2 regions of the Paenibacillus pedocola genome follow, and region 2 is predicted to be linked to the other one. Evidence: riboswitches for the same ligand, from Rfam matches in the RefSeq annotation. Region 2 holds a riboswitch; the other holds the start of a gene.
The links. A riboswitch is a leader RNA that binds a small molecule or an ion and turns the genes downstream of it on or off. The one in region 2 is predicted to bind cyclic di-GMP.

Region 1 (9,208 bases), 500 kb from region 2:
GATTTCACCGGAACCATCCACACGTGAAGCTTCCACAATCTCATGGGACAACGTTGCCAGCAGATACTGGCGCATGAAGAAGACTACCGCAGGCGCTGCAATTGCAGGCAGAATCAGCGGAAGGAAGCTATTGGTCCAATGCAGTTTATACATAAACTGATAGAAACCGATTGCGCTGGCCTGGGATGGAATCATCATTACGCAAATAATGAAAGTAAAGAATGGCTTGCGCAGCTTCCATTTATAGGTCACAAGTCCATAGGCGGCCAAGGACGAGAAATAGACTGTGCAAAGCGTTGCAAAAGTGGAAATAATCAATGAATTCAGAAATCCGTGAAGCGGATCAAAGCTTTTGTCGAGCAGTACATGCAAGTTTCTCGACAGGTGGGACGAAGGAAGCAGTGAAAGGCCGCTTTGGATTTCTGGTGTAGAGCGCGTGGCATTGACAAACATGATCCAGAACGGAAGAATACTGAGCACCGCCAAGAAGATACAGATGATATAAATGATTGTCTTGCTTATTTTTGTGTTAACGGCACTGCTTTTCTTAATTTTTTCCATGGTCTACACCTCCCTCACGGCTGCTTTGGCAGCTTTTCTATAAGTTTTTTGTGCTTTTTTCAATTTAGCTTCATCACGGTCACGCATCAGGTAGAACAGGAAGCCTGACAGAATCCCGGAAATTACGAACATGATCATGCTCGCTGCTGCAGCGCGGTTATACAGATAGCTGCCCTTGAACGCTTGCCCGTAGATAAACATAGAAGTGGTGAGGGTAGAGTCATCCGGTCCGCCTGCAAGGAACAGCTGCGGAATATCAAACATAGTCAAACCACCGACCATGGATGTAATCAATGTGAACAATAAAATGGTACGCAGGCTCGGCAGCGTAATGCGGAAGAAGGTCTGGAACCCGTTAGCACCATCAATCGCCGCAGATTCAAAGAGCGCAGGATTGATACCCATAACGCCAGCAATAAGAATGATCATCGTGTTACCGTACCACATCCAGAATTGGATGAACGCCACAATGCCACGTGCCGTTGACTTATCCTGAAGGAAGTTAATCGGTGCGTGGGACCATCCCATCATATCAAATAAGCTATTCACAGGGCCTACCGGATAGGCAAACAAAGTGCTGAATAGTACGGCGATTGTACTCGCAGTGATAATATTAGGCATATAGAGCAAAACCTTGAACAGGCCTTTCCCCTTTATGTTAAGACGCGCGTTCGTGAACCATGCAGTGAGCAGGAGTGCGAGGATAATCTGGGGAACAAAGTTGAGAATCCAGAGTACTCCCGTATTGATTAGAGACTTCCTGAATGAAGGGTTGTCAAACAGGAGATCTTTGAAGTTTTGAAAAGGATTATCCAGAATGTGGATTGGTTTCGGTATGAGTCCCTGCATATTGGTGAATCCGATGAATGCCGTATATAAAATGGGATACAGCGAGAAGATCAGAAATGCCAGGACAAACGGAAAGGTAAAAATATAGCCGAATTTCGAATAGTTGACACCTTTGCGGCGCATGCTCTCACCTCATATTAATTGATATTAGGGGCGGGAAAACTCGCCCGCCCCTTCTGCTACCGCTTATTCGCTTTCAATATTAAGCTGGTCTTTAACTTGCTGTTTGAAGGTTGCGAGCGCTTTATCACGGGACTTGTTACCCGCTGTGTACTCACGCACTTGATCACGCCAGAGCTTATTGATCGTTTCATCGTACTGAGTCAAGTTCTTACCGGAAGCGTTAGCATTAGCTGGAACAAATACATCGAACATATTCTGTCCGCCGAGCAATGGAACTTCACCATTGGATTTGCTCATAACTACGGAGGAAGCTACGCTATCCTTAGTACCTTGCTCGCCTTCCTTCATAGTGCCGTTAGCCCAGTAATATTGGAGGCCTGTTTCGGAAGTATCGAGTGTTACCCATTTGATAAAGTCAGCAACTGCTTGTTTCTTAGCATCATCCTTGGTAACTTGTTGGTTGGCAAGCAACCAAGTACCTCCCCAGAAGAATCCTGTTGGCGGCTCAGTTACAGCCCAGTCGCCGCTTGTATCTTTCACTTGATCTTTCATCGTATAGTTGATGAGCCAAGCAGGACCGAAGAAGCCGAATACCGGTTGAGCGCCTGAACCGGACATATCTGCGAACCAAGCTTCTGTCCAGTCAGTCGTATCATTGTAATAGCCATTGTCTTTCAGCTTTTTGGAGAGATCAAGGAACTCTTCACGCTTAGGATCAATATGAAGCTTGCCGTCAACAAGCCAGCCTGTGTCAGAACTGTTCTCAATTGCGTGCCAAATGTCTCCATCACCGGATACCATGCCATAACCCTTAGCTTTTACCTTGGCAGCTGCTTCGAAGAACTTATCCCAGCCCGGGCCAATTTCGGTTTTGATTGTAGCAGGATCGTCTGTTCCAAACACATCCTTGGCAAGCGAGCGGCGATAGATGAAGGCACCGCCAGTCGCCTGGTAGCCTAGACCCTTCAGCTGTCCGTCTTTACTGCCGATATCTACGGAGTATTGGGCGATGCCCGCATCCTTAACCATCTGGTCATCAAGGCCCAGGTCAGCATAATTCGCTGCATAGGAGGAAGCGTCGCCTTGCGTATACTTGAGCACGAATGCTGATTCTGCTGCATAAATGTCCGGGGCATCTTTACCACCAGCAGCCAGGGCCTGGTCAAGAGCTGGCTGATAAGCGCCATCGGTAGTAGCAATAACTGTGGTTTTGAACTCTACATTTGCATCAGGATGGGTTTCAATATACTTTTTGGTCATGTTCGGAATCTCATCCGTGAAACTCCAGAGATTGATGGTGACTTTCTCACCATTGCTCTTTGCCGGAGCTTCGGTAGCGTTTGCAGCCGGGGCTGTAGTTGGGCTTGATGCGTTTGAGTTCGAGTTTGAATTTGAGTTACCGCCGCACGCTGCGAGAGCAGATGACATCACGAGCAATGTGGAGATTCCTACTAAAACACGTTTCATACTTTTCATACTTTGCCTCCCCTTTTTTTCTTAATCACTCGGTTTTATGTAACCGCATTCATATTATAGAACCTAGGGATCCCGGACATAAGTCACCTGCCATTGGGAGAAATTCCACTATTTTTGGATTTCACTCCCTATTAGACAAAAAAAGACACCCGGGCTATGCCCGGGCGCCTCATGCTCTCAAATGTTCTATTATTCTAGTTCAGCAGGTTTTGTAATCGGTGTAACCTTGTTGTTCTTAGAATATTTAGCTTCAATTTTTGTGGTATATGTATCCTTTGTTCCGTCCGCAGCCAGCGCATAACTTAGATCCACGGTCAGCTTTTCTGTCTGCCAGGTCTTGGTATTGAGGAACAATTTCCAGGTCGCGCTTTTCGGCTCCAGCGTCTCGCCGTCCCAGAGATTTTCCTGGTCGTAGAGGGCAATGAGTCCCTTAGCCGCTGCCGGATCGGTTACCGTAACCTGCAGAACAGTCTGGGTGCCGACAGTAGTAACTTTCATCGACTTTTTAACATTTTTAACCGAATTCAGCATCGATGCAGGATCATACTGGGCTTTGGAATAAAAAGACTCCCATTCCTGCTTCTCCAGTCCAAGCCAATACTGTGCCTCAGGATCGATGGGCTCTCCGTCGCCGTCCGTTACTGCATCAGAGCTGCTAACCTCTCCATCTTCTCCGGTATCTGCGGCTGTATCCTCAGAATCAGCAATAAGTTCGCTTCCGTCTACAAGATAGTAGAATTCCTTATCATTGGCATATAAATCGTAAGATGTTTCCAGTAAACTGATATCCACATTGCCTGCAGCCGCAAAATTCGGCAGACGGCTGATATCCAGCTTCAGCGTGTTGGTGTTGCTGACCTTCACTCCGCCGGTCTGAATCTCCTGTTTCTTGATCACATCCAGGTGGAAATTTTTCAGCGTTTTGGCAGCTGCTGTTACTTTGCCGATGACTTGATCCACGGTAGGCGGTTTGGCAGCTGTTGTTGCTGCTGAGGCTACTTCAGGACCAGGCATCCAGCCCACCGTTCCGGACAGCAGCAATGCACCTGCGGCCATAATTGTACCTACTGTTTTTGAAACCTTCTTCATGTAGTTCCCCTTTCGGGTCCTTGCGTTAATCATAGATATCCCTATGCAGCCTGGCAATCATGACCGTCTATCCGGCGGCTTTAGACCCATGGCTTTGTGTCATCCTCTTTCGGGGATTTTACCTTTAACGCGGACATTCGATTATTGGATTTAACTTCCGGGATGCTTGTCCCTTTAATAATTTATCATGGTTATAATTACCTGTAAAACAAAACCGGTCTTAGTCCCCTGCAATTCAGGACCAAGACCGGTTTGTGGTTTATAAATTCGCTTAATGCGCTATACTTCTCCCGTTCCCACACTGGAAAGGAAGAACTCATATTCAAGGGTTTGCTCTGCCGGAATCGTATATTCCTTATGCACCGGCGCGCCCCAGCTATCATCTCCGCCTACACCCATTTGTCTTCCGGCTACCGTCACTACAGTGTAGTGAACCGGCGGGAGCTCAAACGGATGTGCGGCATGCTCCAGCTCGAATGCAGTATAAGGAGACAATGTACACTCTACAGGAGCGTTTGCGGGAGCTGTGATCTGCAGGCCGATCCCCGCTTCATCGGTAATCTTCACACGGCGTACACCGGTACGGTTACCGGATTCCTGCGGCACGAGATACCTGGACGGCAGCTCCTGCACCTTCCGGCTGAACACGCCAAGTCTGGCGCCGAACGCACGGTCGATGTAGTTCTCCTCAGGTCCCATCGCATACCATTCCGACTGATTGTAATCCGCTGACATTTTGAAGGATAAAGCCACGATTGGCAGGTTCGGAAGTCCGGCAGCACCGGTATAACGCGTACGTACTCTTACTGTTCCGTCACCGTAGACGGTATAAGCTGTCTTGAACGCCAGCTCTTCATGAATACTGAACCGGTAATCGAAGCTTACCGTTACTGAACCTTCCTGCTGCTCAAGGCTGACCTCAACGCATTTGCGTGCCAGACTTGCCGCATACCAGGTTCCGGCATGGTACCCGAGCTGGGTTCCCTTGTCATTGTCGGTAGTCGCACGCCAGAACAGCGGGGCCGGAGGGGCCTCAATCATTTCGTGTCCATGGTAGTTCAGCGACACCAGCGAACCGACCTGTTTGGAGAACAGCACAGTGAAGCCTTCACCGAGGACGCCGATCTGCACATCCCCTTCCACAACCTTAAGTTCGCCGGCTGGCAGCTCTGCTTCAGTCTCCTCTACTACAAAGACAGACTCGCCGAAGGCAATTTCATATCCCGCTTCGGCCCAAAGCTCTTCTTCCTTCAGCACCAGGGAAGCCTGAATGCTGTATTCGCCCGGAGTTCCTTCCGTCTGCGGAAGCTCAATCGGTACCAGCACTTCACTTTGCGGAGCTGTATTAACTTCAGCAGTCCACTTGCCGAGCAGCTCACCTTCACAGTACAGGCTATATTCCAGGGCCAGATGATCTGTTCCTGCGAACAAGCTCTCATTGATGAGACGAATACCCGTTTTTCCAGGCTCCAGCTTGTAGTTCTGATACAGGAATTTAACCTCCTGCATCTTCGGAGTCCACTTGCGGTCTGCGAAGACAATGCCGTTGCCGCAGAAGCTATAATCTGTCGGACGGTCGCCGAAATCGCCGCCGTAAGCGAAGAACTCATTACCATAGCGGTCCTTCTTCAGTATCGACTGGTCGATATAATCCCAGATGAAGCCGCCCTGGTACATCGGGTACTTGTTCTCCAGCTCCGTGTATTTATGCATGCCACCGACAGAGTTGCCCATTGCATGCATGTATTCGCAGCTGAGATACGGCTTGTCCGGACTAGCGTTCAGATATTCCTCGATGTCGGCCGGCTTGGCGTACATCCGGCTCTCCATATCGCTTGTATCATTATAATTGCGGTCATAGAACACGCCTTCATAGTGAACCAGACGGCTGTTATCCCGGCTGCGGAACCAGTTCGCCACATCCAGAATGACTTGCCCTGCATACGATTCGTTACCGCACGACCAGATCAGAATGGACGGATGGTTCTTATCCCGCTCAACCATGTTGATCGCACGGTCCAGCACGATGTCATGCCATTTCGGATCATTGTGCGGAATGTTCCAGGAAGGCTCAACCGCGCCCATCTTCTGCCAGGATCCGTGGGTTTCCAGGTTCATCTCATCAATCACATAAACTCCATATTCATCGCACAGCTCATACCATAACGTCTGGTTCGGATAGTGCGAGGTACGGACGGCGTTGATATTGCTTCTCTTCAGCGTCTGAATATCCCACAGCATATCCTCGCGGGTAATATTGCGGCCGGTGCGGCAGTTGAATTCATGACGGTTAACACCTTTGAACACAATCCGCTTGCCGTTGATGCACATCAGCTTGTTCTTCATTTCGAACCGGCGGAAGCCGGCTTTCTGCACAACAGCTTCCACAACCGCTCCGTCTGCACCGGTTAGCGAGATACAAACCGTATAGAGATAAGGATTCTCAGCACTCCAGGTCAGCACATCTGCCACTTCTCCGGAAAGCGTAAGCTCCTGTCCGTTAAAGGCTCCTTCAGTGCTCAGACGGACTTCCCCGTCCCGGTCCTTCAGCTCAAGCTTGGCGCTGACGGCTTCCTGCGGCGTATCCAGCAGCCGCATGGTTACGCTCAGGCTGCCTTGCGTATAAGTATCATCCAGCTCTGCCCGCACCTCAAGATCACGGATATGATGCTTCGGAACAGTGTACAAATAGACCTCACGGAAAATCCCGGAGAACCGCCAGAAATCCTGATCCTCCAGCCAGCCCCCGGTACTCCGTTGATACACTTCAACGGCCAGTTTGTTTTTGCCTGCCCGCATAAACGGGGTCAGATCAAATTCCGACGGGGTAAAACTGTCCTCGGCATAGCCGACGAATTCGCCGTTCAGCCAGACGTAGAAGGCCGACTCCACACCCTGGAAGGAGATGAAGAGCGGTCCATTCTCCATATTCTCCGGCAGGCGGAATTCCTTTACATAGCTGCCGACCGGGTTATGCTCTGGAGAGATATGCGGCGGGCGGAGATCAATCAGTCCATCCCAGGGGTACATTGTATTGACATATTGCGGCCGGCCGTAGCCCTGCAGCTGGATATGTCCGGGAACCTGAATATTGTCCCAGCCGGTGCAATTATAGTCTTCTTTATAAAAAGCTTCTACACGGCTCGCCGGATTCGGCGCGTAGCTGAATTTCCAGCTCCCGTTCAGACTGTAGCGCATATCCATCGGCGCACCAGCCTCTGCCTCAGCCATATGATTATAATAACGGTGGTCCGAATGAGCCTCTACCCGGTTCACCTTGAAGGTACCCGGATCTTCCAGCCAGCTCAGGCTTGGAGTAACTGCCAATTTCATTTCCTCCTTCAGAACGTGGACTTGATATCATTTATTTCACGGATCCCACCATGCCGGCAACGAACTGCTTCTGCATTAGGAAGAAGACAAGTGCTGTCGGAAGTGTGGAGATGACAACTGCGGCCATAATCACGCCGAAATCCGGGGAGTAGCTGGAGCCCAGGTTCGAGATCAGCAGCGGAATGGTCCGTTTCTCCGGGGTCTGCAGCACGATCAGCGGCCAGAGGTAGTTATTCCAGCTGGACATGAACGTGATGATTGCGGCAGCAGAGTAGGTAGTCTTCATTGTCGGAATATAAATTTTGAAGAATAGACCCAGCTCCGATAATCCGTCGATCCGTCCGGCTTCCAGCAGCTCCCGCGGGAACATCTTCGAGCTCTGCCGGAAGAAGAAGATCAGGAACGCCGTAGTGAACGTCGGCAGGACAACCGCAGCGACTGTGTTAACCCCGATAAGCGGAGCAGCAGCCGACAGTTTGGAGAACATTTGATACAGCGGAACCATCAGCGCGGCGAAAGGGATCATCATGGATAATAATAACAGATTGAAGACCATATCCTTCGCTTTGCTGCGGTAAATTTCAAATCCGTATCCGGCCAGGGAGGCAACCAGCAGGGCCAGAACCGTTGTTGTCAGGGCAATTTTGAGTGTATTCCACAGGGCAGGCACAAGGTTGATGGACTCCGTCAGCTTTCGGATATTGTCAAACAGATGCGTACCGGGAAGCATTCTTCCCTGAGTTACGTCCACTGAAAGATTTGTCGCGCTGATAATCATCCACAGAAACGGAAAAATCGAAACGAACGCTACAATGGACAGAAAAACATAAATTGGGGCACGGCGTAAAGTTCTCATTATTTATCATCACCTGCCAGTTTGATTTGAAGGAAGGCCAATACAATGATCATGATTACGATAGAATACGATACAGTCGCAGCATATCCAAAATCAGGCGTGTACTTGAACGAAAGATTGTAAATATATTGGGAAATGGAGAGCGTCGCGTTGCCGGGACCTCCCTTAGTTATATTCATAATTTCATCGAACAGCTGCAGAGTACCAATTGTCGAGGTAATCGACGTAAAGAGAATGATCGGTTTGAGCAGCGGTACGGTAATCGAGAAAAATTGTCTCGGGCCGGAAGCACCGTCAATCCGTGCAGCTTCATAAATGGAACTGTCGATGTTTTGCAGCGAGGAGAGGAAGAAGATCATATTGTATCCCGTCCAGCGCCAGGTTATGGCGATAATAATCGTAACTTTCGCCCAGAAGGGATCGGAGATCCACTGGATCGGTTCAGACAGGATGTGCAGGTTCATTAAAGCCAGGTTGATCAGACCGTCATTCCCAAACAGATATTTGAATACAACGGAGTAAGCTACAAGTGAGGTTACACAAGGCAGGAAGATCGCAGTACGGAAAAAGCCTTTGAAGCGCAGCTTGCTGTCATTCAGCAGTACCGAAATCATCATCGCAAACACGATCATAACCGGCACCTGCACAATCAGGAACAAGAAGGTATTCTTGACGGCGGTAAAAAAGGTTTTGTCACTCAGCAGGCGCTTGTAATTCGCTAACCCGTCGAAGTGAAGATTAGCCCCTGCGCCCGTTTTGAACGAGAGCAGCAGTGCCTGAATCATCGGATAGAAATAAAACAGACAGATCATGAGGACGGCCCCGGCAATAAATAACCAGCCGGTAAGCTTAGCGCGGTTGCGTATGGTATGGTTCACAGCTCTCATTCCTTTCTCTATACAGGCGTAAATCTTTAAAAGG
Region 2 (9,208 bases):
CATCTTAAACTTCAGGAACAGCTCGTTGTAATGGGCGAGCATCCGCTTGCCGAGGTTGTCGTAAACCTCCAGCCGGTCAGTAATCGCGGCGGGCGGGTAGAAACGTTCATCGCCGGAAATATCTTCGGGCAGCAGCGCAAGGGCCGGAACGTTAGGGGTAGAGTACCCTACGTATTCGGCATTCTGTGCTGCGACCTCTGGCCGGAGCATGAAGTCGATGAACTTGTGTGCACCCTCCACGTTGGCTGCCGTCTGCGGGATGACCATGTTGTCGAACCACTTGTTCGAGCCTTCCTCCGGCACTACATAGTCAAGCTTGTCGTTCTCGTCCATAATTTCCGAAGCATCGCCGGACCAGACGATCCCGACGGCTGCTTCTTCGTTAGCCAGCAGCATCTTGATCTCGTCACCGACAATCGCCTTCACATTAGGCGAGAGCTTGTTCAGCTTGGACAGCGCCTCCTGCAGATGCTCTTCATTCGTATCATTGACCGAATAGTGCAGGCTGTTCAGCGCCATACCCATGACCTCGCGGGCTCCGTCGACCAGGAAGATATTATTGTTCAGCCTGCTATCCCAGAGGGAATCCCAGCTGCTGAAATCAATGTCCCCGGTCATCTCAGGATTGTAGATAATCCCTACCGTTCCCCAGAAATAAGGCACCGAATACTTGTTACCCGGATCGAAGGACAGGTCCATGAATCTCGAATCGATATTAGCCAGATTCGGAATCTTGCTGTGATCCAGCGGCAGCAGCAGGTTCTCCTCCCGCATCTTGGCGATGGCATAGTCGGAAGGAACCACGACATCAAAGACCGTTCCGCCCTGCTCCACCTTGGTCAGCATCGCTTCATTCGAATCAAAGGTCTGGTAGATAACTGTAATCCCGGTCTCCTTCTCGAACTGCTCCAGGAGATCAGGATCAATGTAATCGCCCCAGTTATAAATAGTCAGCGTATTACCGCCCGTATATCCTTCCGCCGAGTTCAGCCTGGAGCCGAGGAACATCAGACCGAAAGCAACGAGCAGAATCGCCAGAAATGCATTGACCAGCTGTTTCATCTAGGCACCCCCGCTTCTGCAGCCGGTTCCGCTACTGCGCCGGCCGGCCGGCTCTTACGCTGGTTCAGGAAGTAATAGCCGATAACGAGCAGGATCGTAAAGAGGAAGATCAGTGTCGAGAGCGCATTAATCGACAGCGATACCCCTTGCCGCGCCCGGGAATAAATCTCCACCGAGAGTGTGGAATAGCCGTTGCCGGTCACGAAGAACGTCACTGCGAAATCATCCAGCGAATAGGTCAGCGCCATGAAGAAACCGCTGAAGATCCCGGGCTTGATAATCGGAAGAATCACCTTAGTCAGGACATTAAGCCTGCTGGCCCCAAGGTCGCGGGCGGCATCGGTCAGCGTCGGGCTCATCTCCTGCAGATGCGGCAGAATCATCAGCACGGCAATCGGCACGCTGAACGCCACATGGGAGAGCAGCACGGAGGTGAAGCCAAGCTTGATGCCGGCAATAGTGAACAGGATCAGAAAGGAAGCCCCGATAATAACGTCTGGACTGACGATCAGCACATTGTTCAGCGAGAGCAGTGCGTTCTTCGACCGGCGGCTGCGGCTGCGCTGGATGGCAAGTGCACCAATGACCGCCAGCAGCGTGGCAATTGCCGAAGACAGGAGCGCGATCACCAGCGTGTTGATCACGATAATGATCAGACGCGTATCCTGCAGAACTTCCCGGTAATAATCGAGCGTGAAGCCCTCGAATTTATGCATCGTACCGCCGCTGTTGAACGAGTAGTACATCAGATAGAAAATCGGCGCGTACAGCACGACAAACACCAGCACCAGATACAGGTTAGCAATCCCGTTTTTATTTTTCATGCCGCACCCCTTTTCGCGAGCTGCCCGTAAGGATCATGAACAGCGCCATGATGGCGATCAGGAAGACGGCAACCGTCGAGCCCATGCCCCAGTCCTGCGTAACCAGGAAGTGCTGTTCAATCGCGGTGCCCAGCGTAATCACCCGGTTGCCGGCGATCAGACGCGTAATCATAAACAGCGACAGCGCCGGGATGAATACAGCCATACACCCGGAACGCACTCCGGAGACCGTTAGCGGAAAAATAACCCGCCGGAACGTCGTCCACCCGGAAGCGCCCAAATCGCGCGCGGCATCCACGAGAGACAGGTTCAGCTCCTCAAGGGCGCTGAAGATCGGCAGAATCATGAACGGAATAAAAATATACACTGAGACAAACACAAAGCTGAAACCTGTAAAGAGAATTTGCTGCTCCCCGAGCCCCAGCAGGTCGAAGAAACTGTTCACCGGCCCGAAGGTGCCGAAGATCCCGATAAACGCGTACGTCTTCAGCAGCAGATTGATCCAGGTCGGCAGAATAATCAGTAGCAGCCACAGCTGCTTATGCTTCGTGCGGGTCAGCAGATAAGCGGCCGGATACGCTACAAGCAGCGAGAACAGCGTGATCAGGAACGCATACCAGAAGGAGTTCAGCATCATTCTCATATATACCGGCGTAAAGAAATTCACATAATTGTCCAGCGTCAGATGCCCGTCCAGATCAAACAGGGAATAGTAAATGACCAGCAGCACCGGCGCGATAACAAACAGGGCAATCCATAAGTAATAAGGGATAAGATAATACGACCGGCCCTTATTGTTCATGGCTCTCCACCTCGCCGTAAGCTTCCAGACGTCTGTCGAATTCTTCCTCCGTTTCACCAAAACGCATCACATGAATCGCTTCCGGATCAAAATAGAGCCCGATCTCGCTGCCCACCTCAGCCTTGCGAGTGGAGTGCACCAGCCATTCATGGCCGGATTCATCATAGCAGCTGATCTCGTAGTGTACTCCCCGGAAGAGCTGGGAATCGACGCGCACCTTCAGCTTGCCCTGCTCAAGCGCGGCTATTTCCAGATCCTCCGGACGGATCACGATTTCGACCGATTCATTCGGCTTAAGCCCCGCATCCACGCATTCAAAACGTTGGCCGCCCCATTCCACCAGATAATCCTCAATCATAACACCGGGTACGATATTCGACTCTCCAATGAAATCGGCGACGAAACGGTTGATCGGCTCATCGTAAATATCGTTCGGCGTACCGCTCTGCTCGATTTTCCCTTTGTTCATGACAAAGATCCAGTCTGACATCGCCAGCGCTTCTTCCTGGTCATGGGTAACGAAGATAAACGTGATGCCGAGCCGCTGCTGCATTTCCCGCAGGATATACTGCATCTCCGTACGCAGCTTCAGGTCTAGCGCGGACAACGGCTCGTCCAGCAGCAGCACCTGCGGCTCGTTGACGATTGCGCGGGCAATCGCTACACGCTGTCTTTGTCCGCCGGACATTTCGTTGATCGCACGCTGTTCGTAGCCGACAAGGTTGACGAACCGGAGCGCTTCCTGCACCTTTTGGGTAATGACATCCTTTTTAAGCTTCTTAATGCGCAGTCCGAAAGCCACATTCTCGAATACGTTCAGGTGGGGAAACAGGGCATAATCCTGAAACACCGTGTTTACCTGACGCTCATTGGCGGGAATGTGGTTGATCATTTTACCGTTTAGATAAATAGAGCCTTCAGTCGGTTCGGCAAAACCGGCGATCAGACGCAGAATGGTCGTCTTGCCGCAGCCGGACGGTCCCAGCAGTGTATAGAATTTACCGCGTTCGATTTCGAAGCTGACACCTTTTAACACGGCCTCCTCATCATCATATTGCTTAGTAACCTGGTCAAAAGAAATAATAGTGCCTTCCGGGGTAGCGATAGCTAACGACCTCCCTTACCTTATGTATTACAAACCTTTTTACCCTCATCTAACAGCGCACAATCGGCCTTGACGGGCTCAGCACTGCCTAGGCGACAATTCTGTCCCTCCGCTTCGACAGCATTTCATATCATATATGATATAGGATGTATCCCATATATGCGATAGCTAACAACGCTTATAGCCCTGCAGAATCTTAACAAGTTCGTAAAAAATAGCCCCCTTTACGCTGCGTATGAGGTGCTATAATGAAACCGTCTGAAAATACTTTGAAAATTCCTCTTTTTATGAAAGAAGATGACTGAAATGAACGAGGGGTTACAAGACCGCCTTGAGAAATTTGGATTATCCCTTTATATGATACGGATCACTCTGGCTGCATCGCTCTCCTGGGTGGCAGTTCATAGTCTGTACGGTGACCATTACTTATATTTTGCCCCGCTTGCAGCTATTCTGATCACCCAAGGAACAGTTAAAGCCTCGCTTGAAAAAGGCCTCTACCGCCTGCTGGGCATTGTGCTCGGCGGAACGGTCAGCCTGATTGTCGGCCGCTTCCTGGATATCGGTATTCTCTCGATCCTGCTGATCCTGCTGCTGGGTATCGGTATTGCCACCGCGTGCCGGATTAATATTCAGGCTGTCTCACAGGTTGGCGTGACCTCTGTTCTCGCGCTTACCTTCTACCATGATCACTATATTGTGTGGAGGGTTGCCGAGACCCTGATCGGCGTACTGATTGCCTTATTGATCAATATGATTATCGTCCCGCCCAAAGGGTTCGTCAAGGTGAAAAGCCTGGCACTCGAAGGAAGCCTGCTGCTGGCGGATTCCCTGAGCGGGATGGCCACTGGCGGCAGAGACGCAGCAAAAGCCCAGAAGGCGCTGACCCGCTCCGGGGAACTGCTCGCGAAGAGTGTCCGGCTGCGCCATGAAATGCAATTCACCTTATCGCACTACCCCTGCCGCAGCGGACTGCGCGGGTTGACGCAGGCTACGGCCCATCTGCAGAAGGTTCACTTCTACGTCAAAGAGATTGCCGACGAGCTCTCTCTGCTGCCCGCGCATTATGCTGCCGCAGACTGGATGGTGGAGGTTGCCGGCGCAACTGCCGACTGCATCGCCCTGTACGGGACCAAGACATTGTCGGACGCCGAAGTCCAGCGCTCACTGCAGGAGTCGCTCCGGCATGCCCGTGATCTGCAGCTGGCCTGGTTCTCCGAGCTGCAGGGAATATGCCCGCTGACGGCTATCCGCGACCTCGGTGCTGTCTTCTCTCACCTCAACCGGGTGCTGGAGGTCATCGAACAGGCCGATTATGCGGCAGTTTCAGCCGCACCTCTGCCGGCAAGAACCGAAGCAGCGCGCGGTATTCATCTTGTAAATAATGGACTCTCCCACAAGCTTTAAGCTTGGGAGTGTCCTTTTTTTTGCTGATGCAAAATCTTATATATTTCAGGTGAAATTACAGTTGAAAACCTGCTCATCTAGGAATAAAATTAGGATTGTTTAAAGAATTTGTCGAAATTCAGTACTATAGTACCAGTTATGATCATTTTATTGTCGAACACTTCATCAAATGACCTCATGCTGAGTATTTATCATGTTTCATGTATAAAGGCAAACTGCCTGAAAGGGCGGGACGCAAAGCAATGGGCCTAACAATGCCGCTGTGCATTCATGGCTGCCAGGCTGCCGGTTTGATAATACGAAAAGCGAGGTTATACCTATGCCGCAGCGCACCCTTGACCATTCCCGGCATGTGTTCAATAAAACAATGCCGGCCTTTAGCACTACTTTCCCCATGGAGTCCTCTACCCCGTCCTATCCGGTCAGCGGAATGGGCGGAAATGAAGATAAGGATGGAATAATCATTGTACAGAATGATCAGATTTTCATCACCCCCCCTTTACGAGGCGGCAAGGCTGCCCTGATTTCTGCTGTTCACCCTGTCGTCCTGAAGATAGACGGCGGGAAGGTAACTGAACCTACCAGGGTCACTTCAGCCAATCATTTGAGCTGGGAGATCAGCGAGAAGCCGCAATACCAGATTACTATTTCCGAGGATAAGCTCAGAGCCTACTTTACCCTCTACCGTGTGGAGAAGTACTCCTGGAAGCTTGTGAATTGCCCCGCCTCCGCCGAAGTCTCTGTCCGGGCGGAGCCGGACTATGATCTGCTGCTGTCTAAGCTGACTGTAGATCAGATTCTGGCCGGCTTTCCGAAGAGCTCCTTCATCCCTAATCTCAACATCCCTGCCCTTTACGCCGAATTGAATAATCCGACCTATCTTCCGGTCTGCATTGCTGTGGGCAAAACCCCGGTTCCCGGTACCAACGGCCGGCTGGAGCTCTTGCTGCATCCGGATATGACCGAAGAATTCAGCAGTTCGGAAGCTCCCGACCCTATGAATTATCTGGGTTATCCGGGGATTGCGTCTGTCCAGCCGGGAGAAGTGCTTGCCCGCAAATTGCCTCCGCGGGAAGGATTGCCCGGCTTTGACGTGTATGGCGGCATTCTGCCGTCACCCCAGCCGGAAGATATCCGCCTGATGCACGCCGCCGATACCTCGCTGCTACCAGACGGAGAAATTATCGCACTGCGTGAAGGAAGACCCCGGATCACAGGCATCGGCACACCGCTGGTGAGTATTGATTTCCCGTCTGCCTATATTATGCCAGGGGGCATGGACACAGCAGACGGAGCCTTTATGTTCGCAGGGGATGTGGTTGCACCGGAAGGAGTCAGGGACCAATCCATCATTGAGGCTTTAGGCAATGTCTACATATACGGCGATGTCCAGGGTGCTGTGATTGCCGCCACAGGCAGCATTGTAATCCGGGGAAAGGTAACAGACTGCCAATTATATTCCGGCTGTTACGGAGCGAGACAAGGGCGGCTGCACCTGCAACCCGCTCACCTGATTGAGGAAATAACAGCACTGAGAAAAGCAGCCAGGCTGCTGGAGCAGAATCTTCAGTCACGCCAGCAGGCAGTGAAATACGGACTGGTAGTTATGCTGCTGCTGGAGAGTAAATGCAGCCATATACCGGGTCTGCTCACCGGGCTTCAGAAGCTGCTTTTAAACAATGAGTCAGCCTGTCCTATGGATACAGAGCAAATTAAACATATGCTGGAGGTCTTCCTGCACCCGGGGCAGTTCACCGACTTCATAACGGATGCCGTGATTGGGACGTTGTTGAAGCTGCTTGAGGCGTTTTGTGAGCGGATTGAAGGCCTGCAGGAGGAGAATGCCCGGATTGATGTTGCAGAAGCGGAAGGCTGCATGCTCCAAGCCGGCGGAGACCTCTATATACATAAAGAAGGCGTCAGGAACTGCACGCTGCGGGCATCCGGGAATGTTCAATTCCTCATGGAACAATCGGTATGCAGCGGATCCATAGTCGAAGCGGGTGGAGCTATCACCTTACAGAGCGCCGGTGCAGAAGCCGGCCAGCAATCGGTGCTTACAGCAGGGAGTACAATTAGTGCCCGCCGGATTTCCGCTACCCGCTTGAGCATTGGCGAATATACCACAGAGATTGATGATTTGCTGGAGAATGCGGTATTCACAGCCCAGAATCTGCGGACGGGTAATCAAAGATAGTGCAAACTGCTTACATACAGTTTTCAGCCCAGTTAAAAAGCCTGCCGGACCTCATGCAGCATCCGGCAGGCTCTTCTTATTTTATCCGGGCGGTCCGCCCCAGCTTAACATTCACCAGAATAATGCTGCCCACGATCAAGAGCATACCCACAATCAGATTGGGCGTAATCTGCTCATGCAGCAGCACTACGCTTGAGCCGATGGAGATCAGCGGGATCAGGAAGGTAAACGAACCGACCTTACCGGCCTCCCCTTCATTGATCAGCTTAAAGTACACCATCCAGCCGAGCGCGATGACGAACACCGCAATGAACAGTGTGTTAACAATAAAAGCACTGTTCCAGGTGATTGCTGACCAGCTTTCTATGGCTGAACCGGCTGACAGCAGGATCACTCCGCCGATCATGATCTGCATCGCCGTCATCCACAGCATATCTACCCGGGCCGCATTCCGTTTCGTATAGATGGTGGCAAATGCCCAGCTGAGTGCGCTGGCCAGCGCAAGCAGAACGCCGACAGGAGAAATGCTTCCGTTAAACCCGCCGATGCTTAGTGCGGCTACCCCCAGAAAGCCGAGCAGCAGGCCGAATATTTTCAGCCCGTACATGCTCTCCCCTAGCCAGATCCAGGCAAAGATGCCCAGCAGCACCGGCTGCAGAAACACAATGGCCGAGAACAGACCGGAAGGCACATACTGGAGGCCTATCGTCTGGAAGCCGTAATAAAAGACGATACTGAGTATCGCCGATGTCAGATAGACCGGCCACAGCCGCCTGAACTGAAGCTGCTTCCATTTCGGCAGGGCAGCGAAGATCAGGATGATACCGGCAATCACCGTCCGGATGCCGGCAAACAGGAGCGGCGGAGCATAGGATAAGGCGATTTTGGACAGGGGCCAGTTGATCCCCCAGACAATCACCAAAAAAGTAAGCAGAGCTATCGTTTTATTACGTCCGGACATTTATTCACCTCTTGTTTCATTTTCATTCCAAATGATACAATAATCCCAGTCATAATTGAAATGAATTATAATCATGAGGGGCATAACAAATCCGATATGAACAACAATCAAATTCGCCTGTTTGTCAAAATTGCCGAAACCGGAAGCTTCACCAAAGCCGGCCTGGAGCTGAATATGACCCAGCCGGCGGTCAGCCGCGCTATTTCCGCCCTCGAAACGGAAATGGACGTCAAGCTGCTGCTCCGCGACCGCCGCAGCGGGCTGATGCTCACAGAGGTGGGCAAACGTGTCCTGATTCTTTTCCGGGAAATTCTCAGCGGGTTCAATAAGGTCGAGCAGGAGATTGCCGCGGAGAAAGGACTGGAGAAGGGGCTGATCCGGATCGGAGCCTTTCCGGTGGCGGCCGCTTACTTTGTGCCCAAAATGATCCGCTCGATTAAGAGCAGATATCCGGGGATTGAAATCTCCGTCCATGAAGGCTCGGTGGCCGAGGTGAAGGAATGGCTGGAAACGCGCCAGATTGATGTCGGGCTGATTATTCCGCCGCATGAGGAGTTTGAGACCCTTCCGCTTTTTCGGGAGAAGCTGTATGCGGTGCTGCCCGGCGGCCATCCGCTGGGGCAACATCAGGTCATTGATGTGAAAGACCTGGAGCACGAGCCGATGATGATCTGCAGAGCGGGCTATGAGCCTCCAGTGCTTGATTTATTCAAGAGGGCCGGCAGTGAGCTGAACGTGAAATATGTTGTCAACAGCTACAATACAGCGCTGAACATGATCCAGGAGGGTCTGGCCGTAGGCGTGCTGTCCCAGCTGTCGCTGCTCGCGCCGCCTGATGATGTGATCATCC

Region 1: it holds a riboswitch for cyclic di-GMP, as region 2 does, so the genes downstream of both, QU597_RS25275 (DUF6612 family protein) here and QU597_RS27505 (flagellar assembly protein A) in region 2, are expected to answer to the same signal.

The regions. Positions count from the first base shown of each region.
Region 1 covers NZ_CP134223.1:5,698,111-5,707,318, forward strand. The annotation lists gene QU597_RS25260 (carbohydrate ABC transporter permease) at 1-561, opposite strand, end outside; gene QU597_RS25265 (carbohydrate ABC transporter permease) at 565-1,533, opposite strand; gene QU597_RS25270 (ABC transporter substrate-binding protein) at 1,597-3,009, opposite strand; gene QU597_RS25275 (DUF6612 family protein) at 3,199-4,098, opposite strand; cyclic di-GMP riboswitch class I at 4,140-4,231, opposite strand; gene lacZ (beta-galactosidase, LacZ type) at 4,378-7,431, opposite strand; gene QU597_RS25285 (carbohydrate ABC transporter permease) at 7,463-8,287, opposite strand; gene QU597_RS25290 (carbohydrate ABC transporter permease) at 8,287-9,174, opposite strand.
Region 2 covers NZ_CP134223.1:6,193,172-6,202,379, forward strand. The annotation lists gene QU597_RS27480 (ABC transporter substrate-binding protein) at 1-1,062, opposite strand, end outside; gene QU597_RS27485 (ABC transporter permease) at 1,059-1,886, opposite strand; gene QU597_RS27490 (ABC transporter permease) at 1,876-2,688, opposite strand; gene QU597_RS27495 (ABC transporter ATP-binding protein) at 2,678-3,793, opposite strand; gene QU597_RS27500 (FUSC family protein) at 4,100-5,200, shown strand; cyclic di-GMP riboswitch class I at 5,400-5,490, shown strand; gene QU597_RS27505 (flagellar assembly protein A) at 5,520-7,397, shown strand; gene QU597_RS27510 (DMT family transporter) at 7,474-8,358, opposite strand; gene QU597_RS27515 (LysR family transcriptional regulator) at 8,455-9,208, shown strand, end outside.